DNA from 3 places in the Clostridium sp. DL1XJH146 genome. Region 2 is predicted to be linked to each of the others. Evidence: predicted binding sites of a transcription regulator. Region 2 holds the regulator's gene; each other region holds the start of a gene.

Region 1 (5,599 bases), on a different contig from region 2:
CAAGCACCTTATCAGCTTTTACCCCTTGACTATCAGGCATTGCACTTAAGATTTTCTCCATTTCTATAGATACTTCTCCTTCATTAGATAAACAAACAGGATGATTTTTTAATCTCTTAGAGACTCTAACGTCTTTAACTTTACCTTCTAATGCTTTCTTCATGTACTTAAATAAATCTTTGTTTTCTTCTGTTTCTTCTTTTGCTTTTTCATCCTCTTGCTCAATACCTAAATCTCCGCTTGATACAGATTTAAATTCTTTTTCTTTATAATTCATAAGCATTTTAACTGCAAATTCATCAACATCATCTGTAAAGTATAGTATTTCATATCCTTTATCAGCTAACATTTCTGTTTGAGGAAGTTTTGCAATTCTTTCATTTGAATCACCAGATGCATAGTAAACGAATTTTTGATTTTCTGGCATTCTTTCAACATATTCAGCTAATGTTACAAGAGCTTTTTCTTTAGAAGAATAGAACATAAGAAGGTCTTGTAACACTTCTTTTTCACTCCCGAAATTATTATAAATACCAAATTTCAATTGTCTTCCAAAAGAATTATAGAACTCTACATATTTATCTCTTTCATTCTTTAATAATTTTTCAAGCTCACTCTTAATTTTAGACTTGATATTTTTAGCTATTAATTTTAATTGTCTATCTTGTTGCAATATTTCTCTGGAAATATTTAAAGATAAATCTTCTGAATCTACCATACCTTTAACAAAACTAAAGTAATCAGGTAATAAATCGGCACATTTATTCATTATTAATACACCATTAGAATAAAGCTCTAGACCTTTTTCATACTCTTTAGTATAGAAATCATATGGTGTCTTTTCAGGAATATAAAGAATTGCATTGTAAGATATCATTCCTTCTGCTCTTACGTGCAAGTGTTTTACTGGTTTATCAAAACCATAGTGCTTTTCAGCATAGAAATTATTGTAATCTTCCTCAGTAAGTTCACTTCTATTCTTTTTCCAGATAGGAATCATACTGTTTACTATCTGTTCTTCTTTGAATTCTTCGTATTCAGTTTCGCTACCTTCTTTAAGTTTGCTTTCAGTTACTTCCATTTTAATAGGATATCTTATAAAATCTGAGTATTTCTTAATTATAGATTTTAATTTATACTCTTCTAAATACTCATCATAATTTTCATCTTCTTCATTTTCTTTTAATTTAATAATTATCTCTGTTCCTACTGAATCTTTTTCACATTTTTCAATAATATATCCTTCAGCACCTTCTGAAACCCATTTATAAGCTTCTTCACTACCAAATGCCTTAGAAGTTACAGTTATCTCATCTGCTACCATAAACGCTGAGTAGAAACCAACACCAAATTGTCCTATTATATCAAAACCATCTTTTATTTCGTTATCACTTTTGAATTTAAAAGAACCACTATTAGCTATTACTCCTAAATTGTTTTCAAGCTCTTCTTTAGTCATTCCAATACCTGTATCAGTCATTTTCAATATTCTATTTTCTTTATCTGCTTCAATTTTAATAAAATAATCATCTTTATTAAACTCTAAAGTTTCATCCTCTAAAGTTTTGTAATATATTTTGTCCATGGCATCGCTTGAATTTGAAATAAGTTCTCTTAAAAAGATCTCCTTATTTGTGTAAATCGAATGAATCATTAAATCTAAAAGCCTCTTAGATTCTGCTTTAAATTGTTTCTTTTCCATTTATAATTCCCCTTTCATAATATGGCTCTAATAACCATTTAATGTTTATTTAGTTTTGATCCTACATGTATTAAAATTTTTTATGTATCTGTTAGCACTCTCTTTTGTTGAGTGCTAACACTATTTTTTATACCATAATTTGAATTCTATGTCAATGATATTTAAATCTTTTTAACTTATCTTTAAAAGAATGTTAATAAATTGTCTCAAAGTAAAGATTCTCGGCACCGCCGAGAATCTTCCTTAACTGCTAACTGCTAACTGCTAACTCTAGTTTACTCGTTATTTCGAATATTTAGAAACCTTTATATCAGATATATAAATACAGTTTGTTTCATCTCTTTCCATAAATGATATTATATCTTTTGCTTCACCATAGACTAAAACTCCGTAAGTTTTTACCCCATTTTCTTTTATGTAATCTAAAGAATTTGCATAAAAATCTCCTTGTACAGGTCTTTTATCTAAAGAAGTTGTAAATTCTTTTCTGTCGTATAGATATTGCAATAATGAATTGAAGTGAACTTCATATCCATATCCCAATGCCTTATTCCAATCTTCGAAAGGTTTTGTCGCCGTATAATAATCAAGTAAAGATAAATATGGATATTTTTCTTTATCAGCACTATCAGTAGTATCTATTACACTATTAGGATTAAACCCTACTTTATCTACAATAACTCGCCTAGCATCTATTGTCTCTCCTTCACTTTCCGTTGAAATCAACTCACTGTCAATAACTCTAATAGCCACCCACTTAAAATCTATGCTTTTAGTATTATCTTGTGAATCTTTGTATTCATTTTCTAATGCAACTAATTCTTCCATAGTTAAATCTTCTTTAAAATCAACATAAGCAGATACATATGATGTAGAAGGTACCTCCTTTAAGTGAGCTATTGCTTCTTCTGATTGTATATTGGAAAACTCTTCTATTTCATTTCCTAGATTTCTATAAAAAAAATCTCCATCATTAAGTTCATTATCAAGTAAATTATTAAAATTACCAATTTTGCGATTACGTATAAGAGAAATATTTGTATCAACATTATTCTCTTCAAATAAATCATTTTGACTGATTGCTATATTGTATTTACCAAAACCTAAAGGCTCTGCATAAGCATACCCAAAGGTATATCCAGGTCTATATAATTCCACATACACACTCATATCAAATTGTATATCTTGGAAACACTCCCCTACAGATACTTTACTAGGATTATAATAAAATGAATCAACAATTGGTGATACAATATATTTAGCTCCTAATAGTATAATAAAAACACTTACAATTGATATAATGGTAATCTTTCGGAACTTCTTATTCATTACTTCTTTAATTTTTTTATTATCAATTTCACTATTTTCTTTATCCTTATTATTAAGTTCTATTCCTAAATCAATTTCATCTGCTAAAAATTCATTTATACTTTCGTTCTTTTCTATTTCACTCTCTACATATTGTTTTTCTTCCTCATTTAAAGTTCCTTCCTTATATTTTTCAAGTAATTCTTTAAAGCTCATAATTCTCCTCCTTTAAAATATCTTTTAGTTTTTTCCTACTTCTGTATAATAAAGTTCTTGCAGCACCACTTGTTATTTCCATAGATTTTGCAATATCCTTTAGAGAAAAATCACAAAAATAATATAAAATCACAATTTCTTTATAAGACTTAGACATACTTAAAATACCTTTATAAATATTCTCATTTCGTTCATTCCTTAAAATTTCTAATAATACATCTTCTGGTCCATTAAGTTTCATATTATCTATATCTTCAATACTAAATTTCTTGTTTTTACGGAGCCAATCAATCCAAGTATTTTTACCAACTCTAAAAAGATAAAATTTAATATTTTCTTGAGAGTTTTCTATTGAAGCAAAAGCTTTAAAAAAAGTATCGCTGACTAAATCTTCTGCTAAATAATGGTCTTTGCAAAAAGAAAGAAGATATATATAGAGTTCTTTATGATATAGCTTATAAATTTTTTCTAAGTATTTTTTATCCATCATATCCTCCCTTCACTTAATAAACGAAAACCTGGACAAAATGTCACACTTTGTTTATAACATAAATATTAATTTATTGAAACGATATATCACTATATCAAATCGTAATTTAATTAAAGCTATATTTAAAATATTATTGATAATTTATTTTATATATAGATTAAAATGTTTAGTTTAATACTAATATAAAATGTTGAATGTTGAATTTTAAATTTCATCTTTAGCTTTTAATCGATTTCCCAATTTTCATAATATCTCTTGATCCTTCAAAAAACAAAAAGATTCTCGGCACCAGCCGAGAATCTCCCCTCATTGCAAATTAAAAGTTTTTTATTGCATTGCACATTGCAAATTTCTATTAAGTTAAATATAGTCTTCAAGCCCTAATTCACGTAAAGTTTCTTCAGTAGGAATTCCATTTTTATCCCAGCCTCTAACTTCATAGTATTTAGGTAAAAGTACATCTAATCTATGAACGTGACCTTTTGATGGTCCATTTGGTATTTCTTCTTCTAATAACCTCTTTGGTAAAGTATCTTGATCACTACCAATGCCAGCTCTTAGGTTAAATATTTTCTCAAGTGTCCATATTCTATCCCCTGCTTGTAATAAAGATTCAACATCATAAAGTTCTTCACCTATAACTGCATTATACAAATCCACATAATCATCTGCCACTAATCCAAAGGTAGTAAATATACATAATCCCATAGAATCAATTACAGCAGTTAAATCATGGAATACTTTTGCATACGCAGGTTTTCCCTCTAATTCTAATCTATCTAATTTCTCAGGATAACCTAATATTTCTGGATTTATCATATATCCTTTAATATGACAACCGCCTCTATTATTAACTGCATATGTTATTCCATGTCCTTGAATTCCTCTTGGGTCATATGCTGGTATTTCTTGTTTCTTAACAGTCATTGAGTACTCAGGAACTCCATAGCTCTCACATAACCTATATGAACCATCACTTAATTTATCACCAAAGCCTTCTCTTACGGCCATTTTCCTAGTCCACTCGACCATTGCCTTGCTATCTCCCCATTCAAAGCCTATTCCATCTTCTTCAAGTTCTTCATTCTTAATATATCCTCTTTGATACAATTCCATTGCAGCTGCTATAGTTGCACCAGCTGAAATAGTATCTATTCCATATTCATTACATATCATATTTGCTCTATTAATAGAATCTAAATCATAAATATCACAATCAGAACCAAATGACCATAATGTTTCATACTCAGGACCAGCACATTCTGTTCCATCATCTAATTTAACAAATCTTCCGCAACCTATTGGACATCTATAGCAAGCAGTATTTTTTATTAATTTTTCTTCTGCTAAAGTTTCTCCACTTATTAAATCAGCTTTTTCAGTATAAGATTCTTGGAAATTCTTTACTGGGTGAACTCCATTTTCATTAATTATATTTACTAAAACTGCGCTTCCATAGGATGGTAATCCTTGACCGGCAACAGGGTCATTTATCAATATTTTAACTTTTTCACCATTTACTTTTTTAACCAAATCTTGATCTTTAATCTTAACCTTATGACTTCCTTTTACAACGATTGCTTTAAGGTTTTTAGAACCCATAACAGCACCGACGCCACCACGTCCAGCAGCTCTATCTATATCATTCATAATTGCAGCCATTAATGATAATTTTTCTCCTGAAGGTCCAATACACATAATTTTTGCTTTAGGCTCTGATTCTTTTTCTAGAAGCTCAGTAGTTTCAGAAACAACCTTGCCCCAAAGATGTGCAGCATCTTTTATTTCAACTTTATCATCTACAATTTCAATATAAACAGGAGTATCTGATTTACCTTCTAAAATAAGCATATCAAATCCAGTAGCTTTAAATTCTGCTCCCC
Region 2 (5,599 bases):
CTAACTAACCCTACTAATATGCCAGACCTTTCATCTATAGATTTTATGGAAGAACCTGTTGTTAATGCGTCTATAATGACTCCTTCTGAGTATGTAGGTGCAGTTATGGAATTGGCTCAGGAAAGAAGAGGAATTTATATTGATATGGAATACATTGAAACAACTAGAGTTTTGCTTCGATATACTATTCCATTAAATGAAATAATATATGACTTTTTTGATATGTTAAAATCTAAAACTAGAGGATATGCATCTTTAGATTATGAATTAAGTGGGTATAAAGAAGCTAAATTAGTTAAGCTAGACCTTTTATTAAATGGCGATATTGTAGATGCATTATCTATGATTGTGCCTGAAGAAAAAGCTTATCATAAAGGTAGAGGTATAGCTGAGAAATTAAAAGAAGTTATCCCAAGACAGATGTTCGAAGTTCCAATACAGGCAGCGATAGGAGCAAAAATTATTGCAAGAGAAACAGTTAAAGCAATGAGAAAAGATGTACTTGCAAAATGTTATGGTGGAGATATATCAAGAAAGAGGAAACTTCTTGAAAAGCAAAAAGAAGGTAAGAAGAGAATGCGTCAGGTTGGTAGTGTAGAAGTGCCACAGGAAGCGTTTATGTCGATACTTAAAGTAGACTAAAAGAAATGCACAATGCACAATGCACAATGCACAATTATGGAGGAAATTTTTTAGCGGAGCTAAAAAATTTCTTCATTTTATTAAAAGATTAAAAGATTAAAAGATTAAAAGATTAAAAGATTAAAAGATTAAAAGATTAAAAGATTAAAAGATTAGAATAATATGTGAGGTTTGGTTTGTAGTAAGAGAAGGCTTGTTTGTGAAAGTGATAATTGAGTAGGTGATATAGTGAATTCATATATGTTAATTTGGTTGTTTCCAATTGTTTTTATGATACATGAATTTGAAGAGATTATTTTTATACGAGGATGGATAAGTCGAAACAAAAGAAGTATTTGTGAGAAGTATCCTAGATTTGGGAAAAGAATTCTTACTCAATGTAAAGACATAAGTACTGAAGTTTTTTCGTTAATAGTTGCAGAAGAATTTATAATTGTTGCCATTATTGTTATAATAGCTGGAATTAAAAACAATTATAATTTGTTTTTAGGGTTAGTAATAGCTTATTGTATGCATCTTTTGATGCACATAATACAAACCATTATAATAAAAAAATATATTCCAGCTATTGCGACAACCATATTAACTGGCTTTTATTGTTTATATGTAATGCATTATTTCATTAACAATAACTTATTAAATTTAAATAAAGTTATTATATATGGCATTATAATGACTGTAATTGCGGCTCTGAATTTATTAGTAATGCATAAATTGGCAAAGAGAATTGAAATATTAAATTAAAGATTTTCTGACCAAAGGGAAGAAAATCATCTTTAATTGTGCATTGTGCATTGTGCATTGTGAATTGTGCATTAAATTAATAGTATATTCAAAATAAAAAGATAAAGAAACAATATAATTATCAAAAGGAATGAACAATTATGAAACGAGAATCTTTATACATCCATATACCATTTTGTGTTAAGAAGTGTTTATATTGTGATTTTCCTTCTTATGATGGTATGGAAAAATATATGGAGAGTTATATGCTGGCTCTAAGTAAGGAAATTCAAAATAAAGACATAAAAAATTTACATACTATTTACATAGGTGGGGGAACTCCTACCTATTTGTCGTTAGATTATTTGGAGATATTAAAGAAATCTCTAGATAAACAAATGAAAAATAATAAACCTACTGAATTTTCTATTGAAGTGAATCCGGGCACTTGTGATATAGAAAAATTAAAATTTTTAAAAAATATGGGTGTTAATAGGCTTAGTATAGGGTTACAAGCATGGCAAAATGATAAACTACAATTATTAGGTAGAATTCATTCGAGAGAAGAATTTTTGAAATTATATAAAGAGGCTAGAAAAGTAGGCTTTAAAAATATTAATATTGATTTGATGTTTGGAATACCTGGGCTTAAATTAGAAGAATGGGAAGAAACTTTGGAAAATATAATTAATCTTAATCCCGAACATGTTTCTTGTTATTCTTTAATAATCGAAGAAGGAACCTGCTTTTACAAAATGTTTAAAGAAAATAAATTGGAAATACCAAATGAAGATGTAGAAAGAAAAATGTATAAAAAGACCGTAGAATTATTGAAAGCTAATGGATATAATCAATATGAGATTTCCAATTTTTCTAAAAAGGGAAAAGAATGTATGCATAATCTAGTCTATTGGGAATTAGGTAACTACTTAGGAACTGGTTCATCAGCTCATTCTTATATTGATGGTGTGCGATATGAAAATGATAAAAGCATAATTAACTATATAAAGGATATGCATGATAAAGGCAATAGCAAAGTCAAGACACATATTAATACAAGTGAGGAAGAAATTGAAGAGTTTATGTTTTTAGGATTAAGGAAAAGAAAAGGAATCAGCAAGAATGAATATATCAGAAGATTTCATGAAGAAATTAATTTTAAGTATAAAAATGTAATTAGTAAATATACTAAATTGGGATTATTACTTGATGAAGATGATTACATTTCTTTTTCAGAAAAAGGTTATGAAATCTCTAATTATATATTGAGTGATTTTATATTGGATAAAAAATAGAGGAATATTAAGTAATATATAGGAAAATAGATTTATTTCAATTAGAATGTCATTAATCATAAAATTATAGCCTATAAGCATTGAATATAATATTGACAAAAAAAATGCTACATGGTAATTTAAAAGCAGGTCGTTAGCACTCGTCTTGAGTGAGTGCTAATAAAAGGTGGTGATCTTGTGAATGTTAATGAAATGACTGAAAGGAAAATTAAAATTCTAGAGGCTATCATAAGAGATTATATATTATTTGGAGAACCAATAGGTTCAAGAACTATAGCGAAAAAATATGATTTAGGCGTAAGTTCTGCAACAATAAGAAATGAAATGTCTGACTTAGAAGAGCTTGGATATCTTGAACAATTGCATACTTCTTCTGGAAGAAAACCATCAGATAAAGGATATCGACTTTATGTTGACCAATTGATAAAGATACCTGATTTAAGTGCAGAGGATCAAGTTAGGATGAAATCAGAACTTGTTAATATAGCTCTCTATGAAGTTAATAGAGTACTTAAGAATGCAACACAATTACTTTCAGAATTGACTAACATGACATGTGTTGTAAAAACACCTTCAGCAAGAACTAGTTATATTAAGGCTTTAAAACTAATTCCTATAGATAATCACAGCATCTTAGTTATTATAGTTACTCAAAATGGAATGATAAATAATAATTTGATTAGATTAGATGGTAAAATTGAAGAAGATAAATTAGAAAAATTATCTAATATTCTTAATAGTAGGTTAAGAAATAAAACTATAGATGATATCAATTTAAAAGTTATAAATCAACTTAAGAATGACCTTCAGGGATATGAGAGTATTTTTGATGCTATAATAACAGCACTCTACGATGCTCTGTCAAAAGAAGATGGAAGAGATATTTTCTTTGAAGGTGCATCAAATATATTTAACTATTCAGAATATAAAGATGTAGATAAAGCAAAACAATTTTTAGAGATGCTAGATGATAAGTCGGCAATGGCAAATTTACTAAATTTTAATAATAATTATTTAGAGGATTTGAAAATAAGCGATGGAAATGTATTGCATATAAAAAATAAAAACATTTTTGTGAAGATAGGGAGTGAGAATCTCACAGAAAATGCAAAAGACTATAGCCTTATATGTGCAGAATATAGTTTGAGGGATAAACCACTAGGAACAATAGGAGTTATCGGCCCAACAAGGATGCAATATGAAAAGATATTAGCAATAATGACACAGTTTATAAAAGTTTTAGATAAAAGTATTACAAGTATTTATTATGATGAAAATAATGAATAGTAAAATGAATAGCATGAGGTGAAAAAATGTTGAATGATGAAATTCATATTGAAAATGAAGAGGAAGTAAGTGAAGCTTTAAAGGAGGAAAATCCTTTAGAAGCAGAAGTAAATGAAGATAAGGAATTTGAAGAGGTCCTAGATGAAGAAGAGATTGAAGTAGTCAATGAACAAGAAGAATTAGAACAGAAAGAAGATCTATTAAAAGCAGAGTTAGAAGAACTAAAAGGGGAAAAAAAAGTGTTTACAAGTAAAAACAAAAAGTTATCTAATGAGCTAGACGCTTTAAAAGACAGATTATTGCGTATAACTGCAGAATATGAGAATTATAGGAAGAGAACTGACAAAGAAAAGAAAACTATATACACAGATGCATGTGCAGATGTACTTAAAAATATTCTTCCGGTTCTTGATAATTTAGAAAGAGCATTAGAAGCAGATGGTTCTGTAGAAGATTTAAAAACTGGTATACAAAAAACAATAAATCAATTTACAGATTCATTAGAAAAACTTGATGTTGAAGAAGTAGCAACTAATGAAGGGTTCGACCCTAATATGCATAATGCAATAATGCATATAGAAGATAGCTCATATGGGGATAATGAAATAGTAGAAGTTTTCCAAAAAGGCTTTAAAAGAGGCGATAAAGTATTAAGATATTCATTAGTTAAGGTAGCAAACTAGTTTATATTTCATGTATTGAATAATTTAATTAAATACAGATTCTCGACCAAAAAGGGAGAGAATCAACATAAATTGTGCATTGTGAATTGTGCATTTGAAATTAGTAAAAATTATCAATTTAGTTCAACCAATAAATTAAGTTATAAATAAAAAATTATATAAATTAAGAAAATATATTAGGAGGTAAATAAAATGGGAAAAATAATAGGTATCGATTTAGGTACAACAAATTCATGTGTAGCAGTAATGGAAGGTGGTAACCCAACAGTTATCGCAAATGCAGAAGGAGCTAGAACAACACCTTCAGTGGTTGCATTTAAAGATGGTGGAGAGAGATTAGTAGGTCAGGTAGCAAAAAGACAAGCAATTACAAATCCTGATAAAACAATAATGTCAATAAAAAGACATATGGGTACTGATTATAGAGTAGCTGTAGATGATAAAAAGTTTTCTCCAGAAGAAATTTCAGCAATGATATTACAAAAATTAAAAGCAGATGCAGAAGCATATTTAGGAGAAACAGTAACAGAGGCTGTAATAACAGTTCCAGCTTATTTTAATGATAGTGAAAGACAGGCAACAAAAAATGCTGGTAAGATTGCAGGACTTGAAGTTCTTAGAATAATAAACGAGCCAACAGCAGCATCACTTTCATATGGTCTTGATAAAACTGATGATAGTCACACAATATTAGTTTATGACCTTGGTGGTGGTACATTTGACGTATCAATATTAGAATTAGGAGATGGAGTTTTCGAAGTTAAATCTACTAATGGTAATACTCATTTAGGTGGAGATGACTTTGACCAAAAATTAATTGATTATATGGCTAATACTTTCAAAAATGATAATGGAATTGATTTAAGAAAAGATAAAATGGCTCTTCAAAGATTAAAAGAAGCAGCAGAAAAAGCTAAAATAGAATTATCATCAGCTGTAAGTACAAATGTTAACTTACCATTTATAACA
Region 3 (5,599 bases), on a different contig from region 2:
TTTAATTCTACTTAATTCCCAATAGAATTTCGATTTATAAAATTCACCTAAAGTATAATAGCATAGTCCAAGAAGATTTAAATTCTCATAATTATTTTCATCAATACTAAAAGATTTTTCAAGTTCAATCACTGCCTTGGATACTCTGTTTCCATTAAATAATTGTAGCCCTTTGTTGTAATAAAAATTACTCATTTCTTGATTACTCATCCTATTCCTCCAACTCAAACATTAAGTCGGTTAAGTCACTCTTTACTTTTTTTAATAGTTCATCATCTTCCTCTTTAATTAATGCTTTTTTAAGTTCATTTATAGCTTCTTCTAAGTCTTGCCTATCTATTGTATCGCTCAATTTGAAAAATAATTTCTCTGCTTTTTCTATTGTTCTCTTATATTTTTTTGCTTTAGGTGCTTCTTCCCAGCTACTTACATCAATTTCTTCCTCCATGGAAACTCCAGTAGTTTCTATGGTTATCCCTGCTTTTTCTCCTGTTGAATTAATAGTAGCCTCTACATTCAAAATTCCATTAACATCATAATTAAATTTAACCTTTACAGTTTCATTCCCCGCTGATGCTTTTGGAATTCCAGTTAACATAAAATTTCCTATGAAATTATTACTTGAAGCTTTCTTATTGTCCCCTTGATAAACTTTTATTTCAACCATTTCTTGATTATCTGCTGCCGTATAATATGTTTCTTCTTTCATAGTAGGTATTGTTGTATTTCTTTTAATTAAAACACTATAGCAATCTGGTACTGGCATACCTCCTATATAATCAAGAACTTCTATTCCTAAGGTATATGGGCAAACGTCAGTTATAAGTATATCTTTTTCTACTGACAATTCTTCATTTAATATTGCCCCTTGTATAGCAGCTCCCTTTACAACTGCCAAATCTGGATCTACATAACTCTTAGGTTCCTTATTTAACTTTTCTTTTAAGAATTCCTTAACGATTGGTATTCTAGTTGATCCACCAACTAAAAGTATTACATCAATGTCATCTGGGGTTAGATCTGAATCTTTTAGTGCAATATTTATAGGCTTTTCTGTAGAATTAATTAAAGGTTTTATTAATTCTTCAAATTCTATTTTTGTAAAAGTCCTAATTAGTGATAGTGGTTTTCCATCTTTTTCAGCTATAAAAGGAATTTCAATGCTATATTCTTCTTCACTACTAAGTTTTATTTTACATTTTTCAGCTTCTTCTTTTATTTTAGAACTGCTTCTTAAATCTTTTCTTAAATCTATACTATATTCTTTTTCAAAGTCTTGAAATAATTCATTCATAATGGCTTCATCAAAATCCTTACCTCCAAGATGATTGTTACCACTACTTGCTTTAACTTCAAGTACTCCATCGAACATCTCAAGTATAGTTACATCTAGAGTTCCTCCCCCTAAATCATAAACTAATATATGCTCTTCATTTTCCATATTTTCAATTCCATAAGACAGAGCTGCAGCAGTAGGTTCGTTAATTATTCTCTCAACCTTTAATCCTGCAAGCTCACCTGCTTTTACAGTAGCTCTTCTTTGCTCATCTGTAAAATATGCTGGAACCGTTATAACAGCTCGATTAACTTCCGATTTTAGTATATCTTCAGCCATTGCTTTCAAATTTTCCAAAATAAAGGCCGATATTTTCTCCGGAGTAAATATACTTTCTCCAAGAGTAACTTTTTCATCAGAACCCATTAGTCTTTTAACTTCTCTTACTGTGTATTCCGGTCTTAATATGAACTGTTCCTTTGCTTTTTCCCCAACTATAATATTACCATTGTCATCCAAGCCTACTATTGATGGAATAATAACCTCGCCATTATTATCTTTTAAAACCGATACCTCACCATCTTCCATAATAGCTATTTCTGATGTAGATGTTCCTAAGTCAATCCCAATAATTTTACTCATGATTACAACTCCTTATTCTTTTGATTTACAATTACTTCTTCTTTTCTTAAAATTTCTTTATTATAAATATAACCATATCTCACAATTTCTATAATATAGTTATTCTCTACTGACTTTTCCTCTCTCACTTCCACTGCTTTATGTAAGTTATTATCAAATTCTACTCCATTATCTCCAATCCGAATTAATCCCAGTTTTAAGTTGATACTAGCTAATTTATTCCACAAAATGTTGATTTGTCTATTCCAACTTTCGTCACCACTTTTTTTAGAATAAAAGTAGATATCTTCGAACAAATCATTTATCTGAATTACTCCATTTAATAACTCTTTATTTTCATTCTCCACAGACTTTTTATTTCTAATCAACTCTTTATTTATATCATTATCTTCAATTTTTTCTTCTAATATTTCAATTATCTCATCAATACTATTAGCTGTTTTATATTGCTCTTTTGAAAATCTCTCTAAATTTTTTGTAAAACTATTCACTGCAACGATGATTTCAGTTTCATTATTTAAATTTTCTTTTGAAATATCTATTTTTTTATATTTACTTAGTTCTTCTTTAACATTTATCATCTTTTAATTTCCTTCCTTTATTTTCTTGTATGTGCATCTAATTCATAGCACTAATAATATTTTACATAACTAATATATTTAAATCAATCATATTAAATCAGAAAAAATAATTATAACAAAAAAATACCACTCATTAAGTCAGACTGATATCTAACTTCTATGTGTGGTATATATTTGCACTCACTATCTAGATTTGCATATGCTCATCAAGTTTATCTGCGTAGTTGGTTTTAACTTTTCATCAAACAAATCATTTAAAGTTTTAATAATTCCATATCCATTATTCGTCACCATTTAATAGCATTAAATGGTGACCTTATTATTTCATTGTATTAATTAATATTCAAACTACAGATAATGGATTTTAACCTTACTCCAAACTCTTTTATTTAACCCCTTTTGCACTACAAAGATGGAATGAAGGCTCTATTTTACCTACTACAGTGTTAAATGTATTAGTATTGTCCATCACTCTAAACTTATCAAGGGCTTTAAGTTCATCTTCATCAAGAATATTAAGGTCTTCAAGGCATCTCATAACCGCTGGCCAAAGTGCTCTGCTATAGTTACCATCTTCCATCTTAATTGCGAGTCCGATATCCTTATCTTTAAAACCAATACAATACACGCCCTCTGCACCAAGTTTTCCCGTTAATTTTCCATTAGTATGCTTTATGAGTTCTGTGCAAAATCCATCGGTACCTGCTACCATTTCAGGATGGTTATTCATAGCCTTAAATACACGATTTGATGCATCTTTATAATCATCTTCGAGATTATCTGGATTTGCAAGCTTAGCAAAACCTAGAGCCATATTATACAATGGCATTCCATGAACTGGCACAGAACAACCATCAATTCCTAAATATATATCTTCTTCTTTCATTTCGCACATTTTAGCTACAACTTTTAAAATTTCTTGCTGAAGTATATGTTCTTTCTTAACGTAATCTTCTATTTCATACCCTTTATGCACACATGTTGCAAGCATTCCAGAGTGTTTACCTGAACAATCTGAGTTTGTTGGATTTAACTCAAAATGCTCTGCTACAAGTTTCAAAGCATATTCCTCTTTAATTGAAAGAGGTGAACCACATTTTAATGAATCTATTGTTAGTCCAATTTTCTTAAGTATTCCTTCAACAGTTTTTCTATGAAAGTCTTCTCCATAGTGAGATGCACACATTATAGCAATTTCTGCATCGGTAAACTTAAATCTTTCCGCTGCTCCACTAAGTATTACATTAAGCGCTTGCAAAGGCTTTCCTGCTGATCTTATGTATGTTACCTTATAAGGATTACCTATATATTTCAGAACCCTTCCTCTCTTATCTACAACTACAGCATCACCTCTGTGACAACTCTCAACAATAGGTCCCCTTGTTACATTTACTAGTACTTCTGACATATAATCACCTTAATCCCCTCGTGATAAATCTCCATTTTAATGCCTGCCGTAATCATCATTGAATCTTACTATATCTTCTTCATCCAAATAATCGCCCATTTGAACTTCAATAATTTCTAGTAGTGTTTTTCCTGGATTCTCTAATCTGTGTTTTTGACCTGGTTTTATGAAAATACTTTCACCTGCAGGTACTAATTTTTCTACATCTTCTATTGTCACTTTAGCCATACCTTTAACAACTGTCCAGTGCTCACTTCTATGATGATGTAGATGATAGCTTAATTTTTTGCTTTGAGTAACTTTTATTCTCTTAATCTTAAAGGTATCTTTTTCTTCTTCTAGTACTTTATAACTTCCCCAAGGTCTATAATCTTGAACATGATACTCTGTTCTAATATCATTTCTTGATTTTAATTCATTAACAATCTCTTTTACCTTTTGCGATTGATCTTTTTTGCATATTAAAAGTGCATCTCTATTATCGACTATTATTAAATCATCAACACCTACTGTGGAAACTAATTTACCTTTTTCTGAATATATAAAATTATTTTTAGAATTAACAACTATATTATCACAATCAATGATATTATCATTCTTATCTTTATCAAACACATCATAGAAAGCATCAAAGCTACCAAGGTCATTCCAACCTATATCAACTGGTGTTACTGCAACATTTTTGCTTTTTTCCATAATGCCATAATCAACTGAAATCTTTTCGTTTATTTTACTAAAAGCTTCTCTAATATTTTTGCTATCGTCAAAAGCATCATATATTTCTTTAGCATGCTCTTTTACTTCATTAATAAAAAATTCAGTATTAAACATAAATATACCAGCATTCCAAAAATAGCCGTTATCAACATATGTAACTGCTACTTCATATTCTGGTTTTTCTTTAAATTCCTTCACTTTATAGCCGTTTAATTTTTGAGTTCCAGGTGCTATATATCCATATCCAGTATTTGGACCATCGGGTTTGATACCAAAGGTTATGATAGAATCTTCTGCTAATTCTTCCGACTCTTTAATTATTTCGATAAATTCCTGTGTTTTTAAAATCATATGATCTGATGGAAAAACAACTACAGAATCATTGCCTTTTTTAGCTATTTCATGAACCCCTGCATAAATTGCTGGAAGAGTATTCTTTGCTTCAGGTTCTACTAAAATATTATCTTCACAATAATCAAAACCTAATTCCTCAACAGCTCCAGCTACCAAAAACTTATACTTCTCATTGGTGACTACATATATATCATCCACATCTGCTAATAATAAACTTCTCTTGAATGTTTCTTGAAATAATGAAGGCTTATCCCCTTGTAGTTTAATAAACTGCTTTGGGTATCTATCTCTACTTAGTGGCCATAATCTGGTACCACTTCCGCCTGCTAAGATTATTACTTTCAATATATATTCCTCCTCTAATTTAAGTACTAACCTAAGTTTTAGGAAAGCACAATATACTATATCCTTGCAATAATAATTTTTAGTTATATCACTTTTAAACAAAATGAAATTTGTCTGAAATGTATTATATCGCAGGATATAACTCAATAAATTTGTACGAAGATACCAAAATTCCAATCAATATAATACACAAAAGCCAAAAAATAACATTCCAAGAAATCTTATTTTCATTTTCTTTCTTTTTATCGTAAATTAATTTTATTATTGAAAACACAA

What was found. The regulator HrcA, encoded in region 2, represses chaperone genes, less so after heat shock. The targets are predictions, from matches to a motif close to TGTTAGCACTCNNNNNNNNNGAGTGCTAACA.
Region 1: htpG (molecular chaperone HtpG) is a predicted target of HrcA. The motif match lies at 1,792-1,822, and genes of this name have one in related genera.
Region 3: grpE (nucleotide exchange factor GrpE) is a predicted target of HrcA. The motif match lies at 2,621-2,651, and genes of this name have one in related genera.

What each region holds. Positions count from the first base shown of each region.
Region 1 covers NZ_JBTVVN010000007.1:117,396-122,994, reverse strand. The annotation lists gene htpG (molecular chaperone HtpG) at 1-1,702, opposite strand, end outside; gene ACVHXK_RS05475 (anti sigma factor C-terminal domain-containing protein) at 1,985-3,226, opposite strand; gene ACVHXK_RS05470 (RNA polymerase sigma factor) at 3,216-3,713, opposite strand; gene ACVHXK_RS05465 (aldehyde ferredoxin oxidoreductase family protein) at 4,077-5,599, opposite strand, start outside.
Region 2 covers NZ_JBTVVN010000009.1:97,374-102,972, forward strand. The annotation lists gene lepA (translation elongation factor 4) at 1-642, shown strand, start outside; gene ACVHXK_RS06610 (HXXEE domain-containing protein) at 871-1,386, shown strand; gene hemW (radical SAM family heme chaperone HemW) at 1,527-2,660, shown strand; gene hrcA (heat-inducible transcriptional repressor HrcA) at 2,853-3,947, shown strand; gene grpE (nucleotide exchange factor GrpE) at 3,974-4,630, shown strand; gene dnaK (molecular chaperone DnaK) at 4,823-5,599, shown strand, end outside.
Region 3 covers NZ_JBTVVN010000065.1:4,280-9,878, forward strand. The annotation lists gene ACVHXK_RS17695 (hypothetical protein) at 1-210, opposite strand, end outside; gene ACVHXK_RS17700 (Hsp70 family protein) at 212-1,918, opposite strand; gene grpE (nucleotide exchange factor GrpE) at 1,921-2,499, opposite strand; gene ACVHXK_RS17710 (asparaginase) at 2,885-3,907, opposite strand; gene ACVHXK_RS17715 (mannose-1-phosphate guanylyltransferase/mannose-6-phosphate isomerase) at 3,944-5,323, opposite strand; gene ACVHXK_RS17720 (hypothetical protein) at 5,448-5,599, opposite strand, start outside.